DNA from 3 places in the Nocardioides sp. LMS-CY genome. Region 3 is predicted to be linked to each of the others. Evidence: predicted binding sites of a transcription regulator. Region 3 holds the regulator's gene; each other region holds the start of a gene.
What was found. Region 3 encodes HrcA, which represses chaperone genes, less so after heat shock. Its sites were predicted from a motif close to TTGGCACTCGNNNNNNNCGAGTGCCAA; they were not measured.

Region 1: the regulator HrcA is predicted to act here: its motif matches at 3,596-3,622, upstream of groL (chaperonin GroEL).
Region 2: the regulator HrcA is predicted to act here: its motif matches at 2,554-2,580, upstream of groES (co-chaperone GroES).

The regions. Positions count from the first base shown of each region.
Region 1 covers NZ_CP076104.1:4,675,080-4,679,663, forward strand. The annotation lists gene KM427_RS22145 (hypothetical protein) at 1-425, opposite strand, end outside; gene KM427_RS22150 (RNA polymerase sigma factor) at 422-949, opposite strand; gene KM427_RS22155 (Uma2 family endonuclease) at 983-1,531, opposite strand; gene groL (chaperonin GroEL) at 1,808-3,433, opposite strand; gene KM427_RS22165 (ATP-grasp domain-containing protein) at 3,804-4,584, opposite strand, start outside.
Region 2 covers NZ_CP076104.1:1,447,354-1,451,937, reverse strand. The annotation lists gene KM427_RS06930 (glycosyltransferase family 39 protein) at 1-338, shown strand, start outside; gene groL (chaperonin GroEL) at 418-2,043, opposite strand; gene groES (co-chaperone GroES) at 2,124-2,417, opposite strand; gene KM427_RS06915 (class I SAM-dependent methyltransferase) at 2,609-3,775, shown strand; gene KM427_RS06910 (hypothetical protein) at 3,840-4,472, opposite strand.
Region 3 covers NZ_CP076104.1:3,609,460-3,614,043, forward strand. The annotation lists gene dnaJ (molecular chaperone DnaJ) at 1-501, opposite strand, end outside; gene hrcA (heat-inducible transcriptional repressor HrcA) at 561-1,580, opposite strand; gene KM427_RS17260 (hypothetical protein) at 1,729-2,445, shown strand; gene KM427_RS17265 (MBL fold metallo-hydrolase) at 2,479-3,351, shown strand; gene KM427_RS17270 (hypothetical protein) at 3,369-3,593, shown strand; gene KM427_RS17275 (DUF3097 domain-containing protein) at 3,613-4,500, shown strand.

The DNA of each region.
Region 1 (4,584 bases), 1.1 Mb from region 3:
AGCGTCACCTGGTCCCCGTCGATCGCGGTGACGGTGCCGTCGAACGCCGTGTCGGCGTGGGCGAGGGTCTCGGCGCTCGGGACGAGGCACTTGGCAGACCCTGCGCTCTCGGGCACCTCGAGCCGGGTGACGGAGGGGGCGGCCTGCTCGGTGCCGACCGGCGCCGGGTCGTCGCCGGTCAGCGCGCGCAGGCCGAGGAGGCCGGCCCCGGCGATGACCAGCACGGCGGCCGCCGCGACCGCCCAGGTGAGGGGGCCGCGCTGGCGGGTCCCGGTCTCACGGTTCTCGCTGGTCAGCTCGGTGCTCATGACGTCCTCCACGAGTCGGGCGACCCGGGCCGGGTCGTCGGGCGGGAGGGTGGCCGCCGGGTCGGCGGCGCGCAGCCGCGCCCGCAGCTCGTCGCGCGGATCGTGGGTGCCGGTCACGGCGTCCTCCCCTCTCTCGACTCCTCATGTCCGGACGACGCCCCGGTCTTTCGCAGCTGCGCACGCAGCCGCTCGCGGGCGCGGTGGAGGCGGATGCTCGCCGCGTTGGCCGAGACGCCGAGCACGGTGGCGATCTCGGCCGGGGTCAGCTGCTCCCAGGCCCACAGTCTCAGCAGCTCGGCGTCGGCGGCGCGCAGGCGAGCCAGTGCCGAGGTCAGCTCCGGGTCGCCGTCGGGCTCGGCATCGACCGGCCGTGGCGGGTCCAGCGCGGCGACCCGGGCCGCCACCCGTCGCTGGCGGCGCGCGGACCGCTCCGCGTTGCGCAGGCAGTTGGCCGCCACGCCGTACGCCCACGGGAGCGGTGCGTCCGGCAGCTCGGCGACCCGCCGCCAGCAGACCAGCAGCGTCTCGGCCAGGACGTCGTCGGCCGTGTCGGGGTCGGTACGCCGCGCGAGAAAGCGCCGCAGCGGCTCGATGAGCCCGGGCGCGATCTCCTCGAAGCGCTCACGCCGGCTCTCGTCCACGCCACCACCCTCACACACGGGTGACAACGCGGCTCAGCGCACCAGCTCCTCCGGCCGGAGCTCGATCGGGAACGGCGCATCGGTGCGGAACGACTCGTCGCCCTTGGCGGACGCGTCCGAGACGTACTCGTCGCCGTCGAGCCGCCACGCGGTGATCGACGGACGGTCGGGGTCGACCGCCCAGTACGACGCCACCCCGGCGCGCTCGAACGCCGCGCGCTTGAGGATGAGGTCGATCAGCCGGGTGCCCGGCGAGAGCACCTCGATCGCGAGCACCGGCAGGCCCACCATCTGCTCGCCCTCGAGTGCGTCGCGTGGGGCGACCAGCAGGTCGGGCTGGAGCACGGTGATCTCGGAGAGGGCGATGTCCAGGGGCGTGAGCATCACCTCCAGGTCGTCGGAGCAGGCCTCGCGCAGCCGCAGGTACAGGTTGCCGACGGCACGCTGGTGGGGCACCGCGGGCACGGGCGTGACGATCAGGGAGCCGTCGAGGAGCTCGTGGCCGTGCCCGTCATCGGGCATCGTGCCCAGGTCCGCGGCCGTCAGCGGACCGCTGGGCGGGAACCCGGACGCGGCAATCATGGGAGTCATCGTGCCCGCTGAAGGCATGGAGCTCAAGACCGAGGACGAATCCCCGGGGTAGCCCCCGCGTATCGGGCTGGCCGCGAGACGGCCGAACGGCCCCGGTCCTCGTGGGACCGGGGCCGTTCGGGTGTTGCTTCGTGCTGTCGGGCAGCGCCGGCGACTGGGTTTCGAGACGCGTCGCAGGTCTCGCGCTGGCGCGCGATCCCTGCCGACGCTCCTCAACCTGGCACCTGGCTTGACCCGGGCCAGCAAGCTGGCCCGGGTCAGGGGTGCTCAGAAGTCCATGCCGCCCATGCCGCCGGTCGGGTCGCCCATCGGGGCGGCCTTCTCCGGCTTGTCGGCCACGACGGCCTCGGTGGTGAGGAAGAGCGCCGCGATGGAGGCGGCGTTCTGCAGCGCGCTGCGGGTCACCTTGGCCGGGTCGATGATGCCCTCGCCGATCATGTCGACGTACTCGCCGGTGGCGGCGTTGAGACCGTGACCGGCCGCGAGGCCCTTCACCTTCTCCGCCACGACGCCGCCCTCGAGACCGGCGTTGACCGCGATCTGCTTGAGCGGAGCCTCGGTCGCCACGCGCACGATGTTGGCGCCGACGGCCTCGTCGCCCGACAGGTCGAGCTTGTCGAACGCCGTCGCCGACGCCTGCACCAGGGCGACGCCACCGCCGGCGACGATGCCCTCCTCGACGGCCGCCTTCGCGTTGCGAACGGCGTCCTCGATGCGGTGCTTACGCTCCTTGAGCTCGACCTCGGTGGCCGCGCCGACCTTGATGACGGCCACGCCGCCGGCCAGCTTGGCGAGGCGCTCCTGGAGCTTCTCGCGGTCGTAGTCGGAGTCCGACTTCTCGATCTCGGCGCGGATCTGGTTGACGCGACCGGCGATCTGGTCGGCGTCGCCCGCACCCTCGACGATGGTGGTCTCGTCCTTGGTGATGACGACCTTGCGGGCCTGGCCGAGCAGCTCGATGCCGGTCGACTCCAGCTTCAGGCCGACCTCCTCGGAGATGACCTGGCCACCGGTCAGGATCGCGATGTCCTGCAGCATGGCCTTGCGGCGGTCACCGAAGCCCGGGGCCTTGACGGCGACGGACTTGAAGGTGCCACGGATCTTGTTGACGACCAGCGTGGACAGCGCCTCGCCGTCGACGTCCTCGGCCAGGATCAGCAGCGGCTTGCCCGACTGCATGACCTTCTCCAGCAGCGGGAGCAGGTCCTTGACCGACGAGACCTTCTGGTTCGCGATCAGGATGTAGGGGTCCTCGAGGACCGTCTCCATGCGCTCCGGGTCGGTGACGAAGTACGCCGAGATGTAGCCCTTGTCGAAGCGCATGCCCTCGGTGAGCTCGAGGTCGAGCCCGAAGGTGTTCGACTCCTCGACGGTGATGACGCCTTCCTTGCCGACCTTGTCCATCGCCTCGGCGATGATCTCGCCGACGGTGGTGTCAGCGGCGGAGATGCTCGCGGTCGACGCGATCTGCTCCTTGGTCTCGACGTCCTTGGCCATGCCGAGCAGCTGCTCGGACACGGCGGAGACGGCGGCCTCGATGCCGCGCTTGAGGCCCATCGGGTTGGCACCCGCGGCCACGTTGCGCAGACCCTCGCGGACCATCGCCTGCGCGAGGACCGTCGCCGTGGTGGTGCCGTCACCGGCCACGTCGTCGGTCTTCTTGGCGACCTCCTTGACCAGCTCGGCGCCGATCTTCTCGTAGGGGTCCTCGAGTTCGATCTCCTTGGCGATGCTCACACCGTCGTTGGTGATCGTGGGGGCGCCCCACTTCTTCTCGAGTACGACGTTGCGGCCCTTGGGACCGAGGGTGACCTTGACGGCGTCAGCGAGCGTGTTCATGCCACGCTCGAGGCCGCGCCGGGCCTCCTCGTCGAATGCAATCAGCTTCGGCATAACTCCTGCGATTCCTTCGCATCGGAAGTTCGTATCCGGAAGCGGCGGGTTGCCCGCGACGGACGGACCCCGCCCCCGACGAACCATTTCTCGCCGGGCATGAGGACCTCAACGTCGCCGTTCCGGTTTGTCACTCTCAGGTCGAGAGTGCCAGCCTCATGTTTAGCACTCGCCCCTGCCGAGTGCAAGGCGATCGGCAGCCCGGGCGCGAGGCACGAGCGCCCGGGCTGGGACCGATCGGGTTGAGCAAGCGCACGCCCGAGCTTGCGAGGGCGTGACCGCGCGTCGAAACCAAGGGCAGCCGCGGCGCGAGGCACGAGCGCCGGGGCTGGGGCTGATGGGCGAGGCACGGGCGCCCGCGCCGCGCGCCTCAGCCGGCCGCGGTACGCCGGCCCGCCCGCTCCGCGACCATGTCGGCGAACGGCGCCGCGTTGTCGGGCAGCACGTCGAGGTAGAGGCCCGGCTCGGTGAGCTCGACCTCGCTGACGACCAGCCGGCCGCGGTGGCGCATCATGTCGACCCGGCCGTAGACGATCTCCTCGCCCAGCAGGCCGGCGACGGTCGCGACCGCCTCCGTCGCCAGCAGGGCGGCGTCCGGGGCGAGGGGCACGGCCCGCGACGTACCGCCGAACTCCTCGTGCACCCGGATGTCGGAGGTTCCGGGCAGCTTGTCGACCTGGCTCACGGCGCGCCCGGCGATCACGAAGACCGACGTCTCACCGTCGTGGTGGATCGAGTCGACCAGCGGCTGCACGACCCAGGGGCCGTGCCCCGCCCCGTCCGGCTCCCAGGCCGCCGGCTCCCGCAGCAGCTCGAGCCCGCGGCCGCCGGCGCCGACCCGCGGCTTGACGACCGCGACCTGGTGCCGGGCCGCCAGTGCCCGGACCTCCTCGACCGTGTCGGCGGCCGCGGTCGGCACGACGGGCAGCCCGGCCTCCTGGAGGTCGAGCAGGTAGCGCTTGTCGGTGTTCCAGCGGAAGACCCGGGCGCCGTTGAGCAGCGCCGGACCCAGCCCGGAGGCCCAGCCGAGGAACTCTCCGGCCCGGGTGTCGTAGTCCCACGTCGAGCGCACCGCGATCACCGCGGCGTCGGACCACTCGACGGCCAGGTCGTCCCACACGACCCAGCGCGCGTCGAGCCCGCGCTCGCGC
Region 2 (4,584 bases), 2.2 Mb from region 3:
CGGCGTCCGCCGAGCCGGGCGACACGCTCATGGTGTTCGGCGGCCGAGCCGACCTCCAGCACGCCAGCGGGATGGCCTCGCCGTACCCGTACCTCTGGAGCCTGCCGATGCGGACCAAGGACCCCGGGTACGCCGACCTCGCCGCGCTCCTCGCCGGGCCGCGGGCGCCCACGTGGCTGGTCGAGTGGGTCGCCCTCGACGCGTGGTCCGACCGGGGCGTCGACGAGCTCGCCGAGGTCATCTCCGACGAGTACGTCGAGGCGGGGACGGCCTGCAACGGGCACCCGGTCTACCTGCTGCGCGGCGTCGATCGGCCCCTCGTCACGCCGTCCTGCTGAAACGCCGAGTCGGCGCCAGATTTCAGCCCGGAGGTGAAATCTGGCGCCGACTCGACTGCAATCTGGCGCCGGCTCGGCGTCAGTGGCCGTGCCCGTGGCCGTGCCCGTGACCGGCGGCCTCGGACTCCTCCTCCTCGGGCTTGTCGACGACCAGGGTCTCGGTCGTGAGCAGCATGCCCGCGATCGAGGTGGCGTTGACGAGCGCGGAGCGGGTCACCTTGACCGGGTCGAGCACACCCTGGGCGACCAGGTCGCCGTACTCGCCGGTCGCGGCGTTGTAGCCGTTGCCCTTGCCGAGCTCGCGGACCTTGGTGGTGATGACGTAGCCGTTCTCGCCACCGTTCTCGGCGATCCAGCGCAGCGGCTCGTCGGCGGCCTTGCGCACGATGCGCACGCCGACCGCCTCGTCGCCGGACAGGCCGAGGTCGCCGTCGAGCACCGACACCGCGTGGATGAGCGCGGAGCCGCCGCCGGCGACGATGCCCTCCTCGATCGCGGCGCGCGTCGCGGAGACGGCGTCCTCGATGCGGTGCTTCTTCTCCTTCAGCTCCACCTCGGTGGCCGCGCCGACCTTGATCACGCACACGCCGCCGGCCAGCTTCGCGAGGCGCTCCTGGAGCTTCTCGCGGTCCCAGTCGGAGTCGGTGGACTCGATCTCGGCCTTGATCTGGTTGACCCGGCCCTCGACCTCGGCGGAGTCGCCGGCGCCGTCGACGATCGTGGTGTTGTCCTTGGTCACCACGACGCGGCGGGCCTGGCCGAGCACCTCGAGACCGACCTGGTCGAGCTTGAGGCCGACCTCGGGGGCGACGACCTGACCGCCGGTCAGGGTCGCGATGTCCTGCATCATCGCCTTGCGACGGTCACCGAACGCCGGGCTCTTCACCGCGACGGCGTTGAACGTGCCGCGGATCTTGTTGACGACCAGGGTCGACAGCGCCTCACCCTCGACGTCCTCGGCGAGGATGAAGAGCGGCTTGCCGGCGGCGATGACCTTCTCCAGCAGCGGGAGCAGCTCGGCGACGGCCGAGATCTTGCCCTGGTGCAGCAGGATGTACGGGTCGTCGAGGACGGCCTCCATCCGCTCGGGGTCGCTGACGAAGTACTGGCTGATGTAGCCCTTGTCGAACTGCATGCCCTCGGTGAAGTCGAGCTCGGTGCCCATGGTGTTGGACTCCTCGACGGTGATGACACCGTCCTTGCCGACCTTGTCGAAGGCCTGCGAGAGCAGGTCGCCGATCACGCTGTCGCGGCTCGAGATCGTCGCGACCGAGGCCATGTCCTCGACGGACTCGACCTCGCGGGCGGCCTCCTTCAGCGCGTCCCCGACGGCCTCGGCCGCGGCGTCCATACCCCGCTTGAGACCCATCGGGTTCACGCCGGCCGCGACCGCGCGCAGGCCCTCGTGGACCATCGCCTGCGCGAGCACGGTGGCGGTGGTGGTGCCGTCGCCGGCGATGTCGTTGGTCTTGGTGGCGACCTCCTTGGTGAGCTGCGCACCGAGGTTCTCGAACGGGTCGTCCAGCTCGACCTCACGCGCGACGGTCACGCCGTCGTTGGTGATGGTCGGGGCGCCCCACTTCTTGTCCAGGACGACGTAGCGGCCCTTCGGGCCCAACGTCACCTTGACGGCGTTGGCGAGCGCGTCGACGCCGCGCTCGAGCTTGCGGCGGGCGTTCTCGTCGAACTCCAGGATCTTCGGCATGACTCTCCTCTCAACGAAGATCGGGTCGTCCGCCTCAGGAGGGGCTACAGACCCCTGAGAGGCGGACGACCCGAGGGAAATCAGGAAACGACAGCCAGTACGTCGCGCGCGGAGAGGATGAGGTACTCCTCGCCGGCGTACTTGACCTCGGTGCCGCCGTACTTGCTGTAGATGACCTTGTCGCCGACGCTGACGTCGAGCGGGACGCGGTTGCCGTTGTCGTCGATGCGACCCGGACCGATCGCCAGGACCTCACCCTCCTGGGGCTTCTCCTTGGCGGTGTCCGGGATGACCAGGCCGGAGGCCGTGGTCTGCTCAGCGTCGAGCGGCTTGACGACGATCCGGTCCTCGAGAGGCTTGATGTTGACCGACACGATGTCGACCTCCACTTTCTGGCACTTCGATGGTGGGTGGTGCACGTCTGGTGCCTGCGGGTCCGGTACGCCGTCGCGGGGGTCGCACCGGTTCACAGGCGCTGGCACACTCACGAGGAGAGTGCCAGATCAGAAACTAGCACTCACCCCAACTGAGTGCCAGCGTTACCCCGCACTGACAGGATCGGACCGTGGATCTCGACGCGTTCCGGTGGCTGCTCACCGACGACGGCCAGCGCCTGCTCGACGCGGCGGCAGGCGAGCTGCGCGCCTCGGGCGACTCCCTCGCCACGCAGACCAGGCTGCGCCGTACGGCGGAGCCGGCACACGTCGCGGCGGCGCTGACCCAGGTCACCCTGCGGGTGCGGGCCCGGGCGAAGTTCGGCGACCTCGCCGACCGGATGTACTTCACGCCCGACGGCCTGGAGCAGGCGACCCGGCCGCGCGTGGCCGAGCACCGCGCCGCCCGGCTGGCGGCCGCTTCGGCCACCACGCTCATCGACCTCGGCTGCGGCATCGGCGGCGACCTGCTCGCGGCGGCCCGCGTCGGCCTGGTCTGCGCCGGGGTCGATCTCGACCCGGTCCGCGTGGAGGTCGCCCGGGCCAACCTGGAGGCGCTCGGTCTCCCGGGTGCGGTGACGGTCGCCGACGCGACGACGGTCGACACCACGCCGTTCGACGTCGCCTTCGCCGACCCGGCCCGGCGGGGCGCCCGCGGCCGCACGTTCGACGTCGACGGCTGGACGCCGCCGTGGTCGTTCGTCGAGCGGCTGCTCGCGCGCGACTCCTGCGTGAAGGTCGCGCCGGGGATCCCCCACGACCTGCTGCCGCCCGGCGTCGAGGCCGAGTGGGTCAGCGACCGGGGCGAGGTCAAGGAGGCCGCACTCTGGTCCGGTCGGCTGGCGACCTGTGCCCGCCGGGCGACGGTGATCGCCGAGACCGGACTGGCCACGCTCACCGACGAGGACGACCCCGGGGCCGACGTCCGCGTGGTCGGTGCCTTCCTCTACGAGCCGGACGGCGCCGTGATCCGGGCCGGACTCGTCACCGCCGTCGCCGCGGGCGTCGACGGCGGCCTCGTCGACGAGCACATCGCCTACGTCACCTCCGACGCGTCGTACCGGACGCCGTTCGCGCGCGGCTACCGGGTCGTCGAGGAGCTCCCCTACCGCGAGAAGCAGCTGCGGGCGGCGATCCGCGAGCGCGGCATCGGGCGGCTCACGATCAAGAAGCGGGGCGTCGACGTCGTCCCCGACCAGCTGCGCAAGCGCCTCGACCTGCGCGGGGACGGCGAGGCGACGATCGTGCTCACCCGGGTGGCCGGCGAGGGCACGGCGCTGCTGGTGGAGCCCTTCTGATCGACGCCGACAGACGAATCTCCCGGGAGCCGACTGGCTCCCGGGAGACTCGGGTCGTGGGCGGTCAGGCGACCTGCGGGACCGGCTGCCCCTCGGCCTCGACGCGACGGGCCTGGCGGGCGTGCCAGATACCGAAGCCGAAGAGGACCAGCAGGACCGCTGCTCCGGCGAAGGCGGCGATGGCGGCGATGCCGGCGATGGTGCCGACGGTCGCGAACGCGTAGCCGTAGAGGAGCAGGCCGCGGAGGGTGTTGCCCATGAAGAGCGACTCACGCAGGTCCATCCACGCCTGGGCCTCGTCCTTCTGCGCCTGGGTGGCGTTGGGGTTCTCCGCGATGGCCGCGGAGAGCTCGCGACCCTTGGCGCTGGCCTCCTCGTAGGTGACGGGGTCACCGTTGTTGAGGGCCGCACCCGACGCGTTCATGTGCGCCAGGATGTAGTGGTCGGCGAACGCCTTGGCCTCGGGCCCGGTGTCCAGCGGACTGCCGGCGTAGGGCTTCAGGGCCTCGGCGTCGGCCTCGGGGAGGCTCGCGAGCGCGTCGCCCTCCGGCATCACGATGTCCTGCTGGGTGAACTGGGCCTCGACCTGGTCACCGATGAACACGTTCGCCCAGGTGAGCAGGCCACCGGCCATGAGGAGGACGGCGGCGAGGGCCAGTCCCGTCCATGAGATCAACTTGTCGAATGCCGAGCGCATCGTGCGCCTCCCTGTGTTGGCGGGACTCCTTCGTCCTGCTTCACCCAGAACGTTAGAAACTGCTGAACGCCGTCAGCAGGGCCGCACGGACGGTCCTGACGGGACCTAGGTC
Region 3 (4,584 bases):
GACCTCGCCGGCACCGTGACAGGTCTCGCACGGCACCGCGTGGGTGCCGGGGGCGGCGCCCTCGCCGTGGCAGGTGGAGCACATCACCGCGGTGTCGACCTTGAGCTCGCGCGAGACGCCGAACGCGGCCTCGGCGAGATCGACCTCGAGCCGGATCAGCGCATCCTGGCCGCGCCGCTGCCGCGAGCGCGGGCCACGGCCGCCGCCGGCGGAGGCGCCGCCGAAGAACGCGTCCATGATGTCGGTGAACGAGAAGCCGGCGCCCTGCCCGAAGCCGGCGGCGCCGCCGAAGGGGTCGCCGCCGCGGTCGTACGCCGCGCGCTTCTGCGGGTCGGACAGCACCTCGTAGGCGCGCGAGATCTCCTTGAACCTCTCCTGCGCGTCCGGGTCGGGGTTGACGTCGGGGTGGTACTTGCGCGCGAGTCGGCGGTAGGCCTTCTTGACGGCGTCGGCGTCCGCGTCGCGATCGACGCCGAGGAGCTCGTACAGGTCCTGGCTCAAGTGGGTTCCTTCGTGGTCGTACTGGCTCTGCTGATTCCCGGGCTGTTCCCGTCGGAGGTTCAGGCCTCGTCGAGGATTCGCGAGACGTAGCGGGCGACGGCCCGCACCGCCGCCATGCTGCCGGGATAGTCCATGCGGGTGGGGCCGACGATGCCGAGGCGGGCGAACGCCTCCTCGCCGGGTCCGTAGCCCGCCGCGACGACGCTGGTCGAGGCGAGCTCCTGGTAGGGGCCCTCGTGGCCGATGCGCACCGTGATCGGCTCGCCGGTCGTCGCCTCGCCGAGGAGCTTGAGCAGCACGACGTGCTCCTCGAGCGCCTCGAGCAGGGGCCGGACCGCCGAGTCGAAGCTGTCGCCGTACCGCGCGAGGTTGGCCGCGCCGCCGACCGCGATCCGCTCGTCGGAGCGGTGGTCGGACATCGCCTCGGAGAGCGCGTCGATCACGGCCAGCGTGGCCGGCGGCGCCAGCGCCTCCTCCGCGACGAGCGCGCCCAGCGCGGTGACGGCGTCCGCGATGACCTGCCCGATCGCCGCCTGGCCGATCACCGCGCGCAGCTCGACCAGCGCCTCGTCGTCGAGGTCGGCGGCGAGCTCGACGATGCGCTGCTCGACCCGACCGGTGCTGAGGATCAGCACCACCAGCAGGCGGTTGGGCGCCAGCGCGACCAGCTCGACGTGTCGCACGGTGGAGCGCGAGAGCGTCGGGTACTGCACGATCGCGACCTGACGGGTCAGCTGCGAGAGCAGTCGCACCGAGCGCTGGACGACGTCGTCGAGGTCGACGGCCCCGTCGAGGAGGGAGGCGATCGCCCGCCGCTCGGCCGCGCTCATCGGCTTGACGGTGGTGAGCCGGTCGACGAAGAGCCGGTAGCCCTTGTCGGTCGGCACCCGGCCCGCGCTGGTGTGCGGCTGGGCGATGTAGCCCTCGTCCTCGAGCGCCGCCATGTCGTTGCGGACCGTGGCCGGCGAGACGCCGAGCCCGTGCCGCTCGACGAGGGACTTGGACCCGACCGGCTCCTCGGTGGCGACGTAGTCCTCGACGATCGCACGAAGCACGGCCAGCCTGCGCTCCTCCTGCACTGCCCGCCTCCTCTTGGCACTCACCCCGCCGGAGTGCCAAGAGTACCCGTCGCCCGGCGGCACCACATCGTGGAAGCGCCGGTGCGACATCCTCCGGTATTCAGATAGGTTAGGCTTACCTAAGTTATTCCGTCCGGACGGAGCAACGGTGACCACGACCGAGCAGCCCAGCTCAGACCTCGACCCTCGACTGGTCGCGAACGACGCCCGCAGCATCCTCGCCTGTCCGGGCTCGGTCAGCCTGGTGATCGAGGGCGAGGAGCACGCCGTGGGCGAGGACGAGCAGCTCGGCCTCACCGACCACCGGGGTACGCCGACCTTCCTGTGCCTGGCCGACTCACCGGTCGCCCGCGCGGCGGCGACGCAGCGCAGCGCGCTGCTCACCCTGACCAGCGGCCTCGGCCCGCGCGGCGGATCCGCGCGCGGCGACTCGCTCACGCTCGCCGGCCGTCTCACCCGGTCCGGGTTCGAGCGCTGCGAGTGCTGCGACGAGATGCGCCACGTGGTCTCCCTCGACCTGAACTTCGTGCTGCTGGCCCGCCCGGACAGGCACCTGCGGGTGCCGCTCGACGACTTCCGCAGCCGCGAGCACCACCTCAACCGCGGCCACCTCCAGCGCTCGGTCGAGCACGCCAACGACTGCCACCAGGAGGAGCTGCGCCGCTCGGTGGCGCTCGGCACGAACACCCGCCCCGGCGACCTGGTCGGGGTGCGGATCGCCCGCCTCTCCCCCTCCGAGGTGACGCTCCAGTGGGTGGACGTCACCGGGTCGCACCAGCGCTCCGTCGCCTTCCCGCGCCGCGCCCGCGACCTCGCGGAGCTCGGCGAGATGCTCCGTCGCGGGCTGCACGCCGGCATCTGCTGATCCCGCGGCACCGGGCCCGCCTACCCTGGCGGGATGGGCTTCACCGAGATCGCCGACCGGGTCTGGGTCGCGCGCTACGACTGGTTCGACGTCAACGTCACGCTCGTCGGCGGTGACCGCGGGCTGCTCGTCGTCGACACGCACGCCTCCGAGCCGGCCGCCCGGGGCGTCGTCGACGACGTACGCCGCCTGGCCGCCGGGCTGCCGGCACCGGGCGTGGTCGGCGTCGTGAACACCCACGAGCACTTCGACCACACCTTCGGCAACGGGGTGTTCCGGCACGAGTACGGCGACATCCCGATCCACGCGCACGAGGTGGCCGCCGAGCGGACGCTGCCCGCCGGCGAGCGGATCAAGACGCTCTACGACACCGAGCCCCACGACCCGCACCGCGACGAGGTGCAGCGCACCACGATCGTGCCGGCCGACCACACGTTCTCCTCCGCGGTCGCGCTCGACCTCGGCGACCGGATGGTCGAGCTCGTGCACCCCGGTCGCGGCCACACCGGCGGCGACCTCGTGGTGCGGGTGCCCGACGCCGACGTCGTGCTGGCCGGCGACCTGGTCGAGGAGTCCGCCGCCCGCAACGGCGTGCCCGGGTTCGGCGCGGACTGCTACCCGATGGACTGGCCGCTCAGCCTCGACATCGTGCTCGGCCTGACCGGCGCCGCGACGGTGATCGTGCCCGGGCACGGCGCCCCGGTCGACCGGGAGTTCGTCGAGGAGCAGCGCAACGCGATCGGCGTGGTGGCCGAGACGATCCGCGACCTGGCGACCCGCGGCGTACCCGTCGACCAGGCGCTCGACGCCGCGCAGTGGCCCTACCCGCGCGAGGAGCTCGAGCACGCCGTACGCCGCGGGTACGAGCAGCTGCCCCGCAGCCAGCGGCGGTTGCCGCTGGTGTGAGCGGGTACGTCCCGGTCATGCGCAACCACGACTCCCACCACGACTCCCACGACGAGAGCGAGCACGAGCCGGCGACCGGCATCACCGACGACGACCTGCCCGAGGAGCTGCGGCCGACCGAGGACAACCCGCTGGCGAAGCCGCTCGACGAGGACGAGGCGAAGTCGCCCGAGGAGCTGGACATGCACGGCGGCAAGACCCCGGAGAGTGACGAACCCGACGCGGACTCCGAGGAGGGCTGACGGCGCGCCCCCCTCAGGGATGTCGGCGCGGCCGCCTAGCGTGTCCTCGGTGACCTCCCGCGACCGCTACGGAACCGACGTCCTGGCCTCCGACTGGCGAGCCCCGAAGCGGGGCCGCGCCGTCGAGGCGGCTGCCGAGCCGGGCGCGGTGGTCGAGGAGGTGACCACCGACTGGGTCGGCGAGATCGTGGCCGTCGATCGCGACCTGCACACCGTGACGCTGGAGGACCGGCGCGGCAAGCGACGCACGTTCCCGCTCGGGCCGGGCTTCCTGCTGGAGGGCCGGCCGGTGATCCTCACCGCTCCGGTGCGCCGGTCCGCGCCCGCGCGGCCGACGCGCACGGCGTCCGGCTCGGTCGCCGTCCACGGCGCGAAGGCGCGGGTGGCCCGGGCCAGCCGGATCTTCGTCGAGGGCCGCCACGACGCCGAGCTCGTCGAGAAGGTGTGGGGTGACGACCTGCGCATCGAGGGCGTCGCGGTGGAGTACCTCGGCGGCGTCGACGACCTCGCGGCCGAGCTGCGCGACTTCCGTCCCGGCCCCGAGCGCCGGGTCGGCGTGCTCGTCGACCACCTGGTGCCGGGCTCGAAGGAGAGCCGGATCGCGCAGGGCATCGCGAAGTCCCCGATCGGCCAGCACGTGCTGATCGTCGGGCACCCCTACATCGACGTCTGGGCGGCCGTGAAGCCCGACCGGCTCGGCCTCCAGCGCTGGCCCGACGTGCCCCGCCACATCGAGTGGAAGAAGGGTGTGTGCCAGCAGCTCGGCTGGCCGCACCGCGACCAGGCCGACATCGCCCGCGCGTGGCAGCAGATCCTCGGCCGGGTCTCGTCGTACCAGGACCTCGACCCGGCCCTGCTCGGCCGCGTCGAGGAGCTCATTGATTTTGTCACCGCCAGCTCGGACTGAGCCTGCGAAGGACGAGCGTCAGGCGGTGAGGTTGAGGGGCTCGGCTCAGACCGAGCCTGCGAGGGCTGAGCGAGCCGTCTCGAA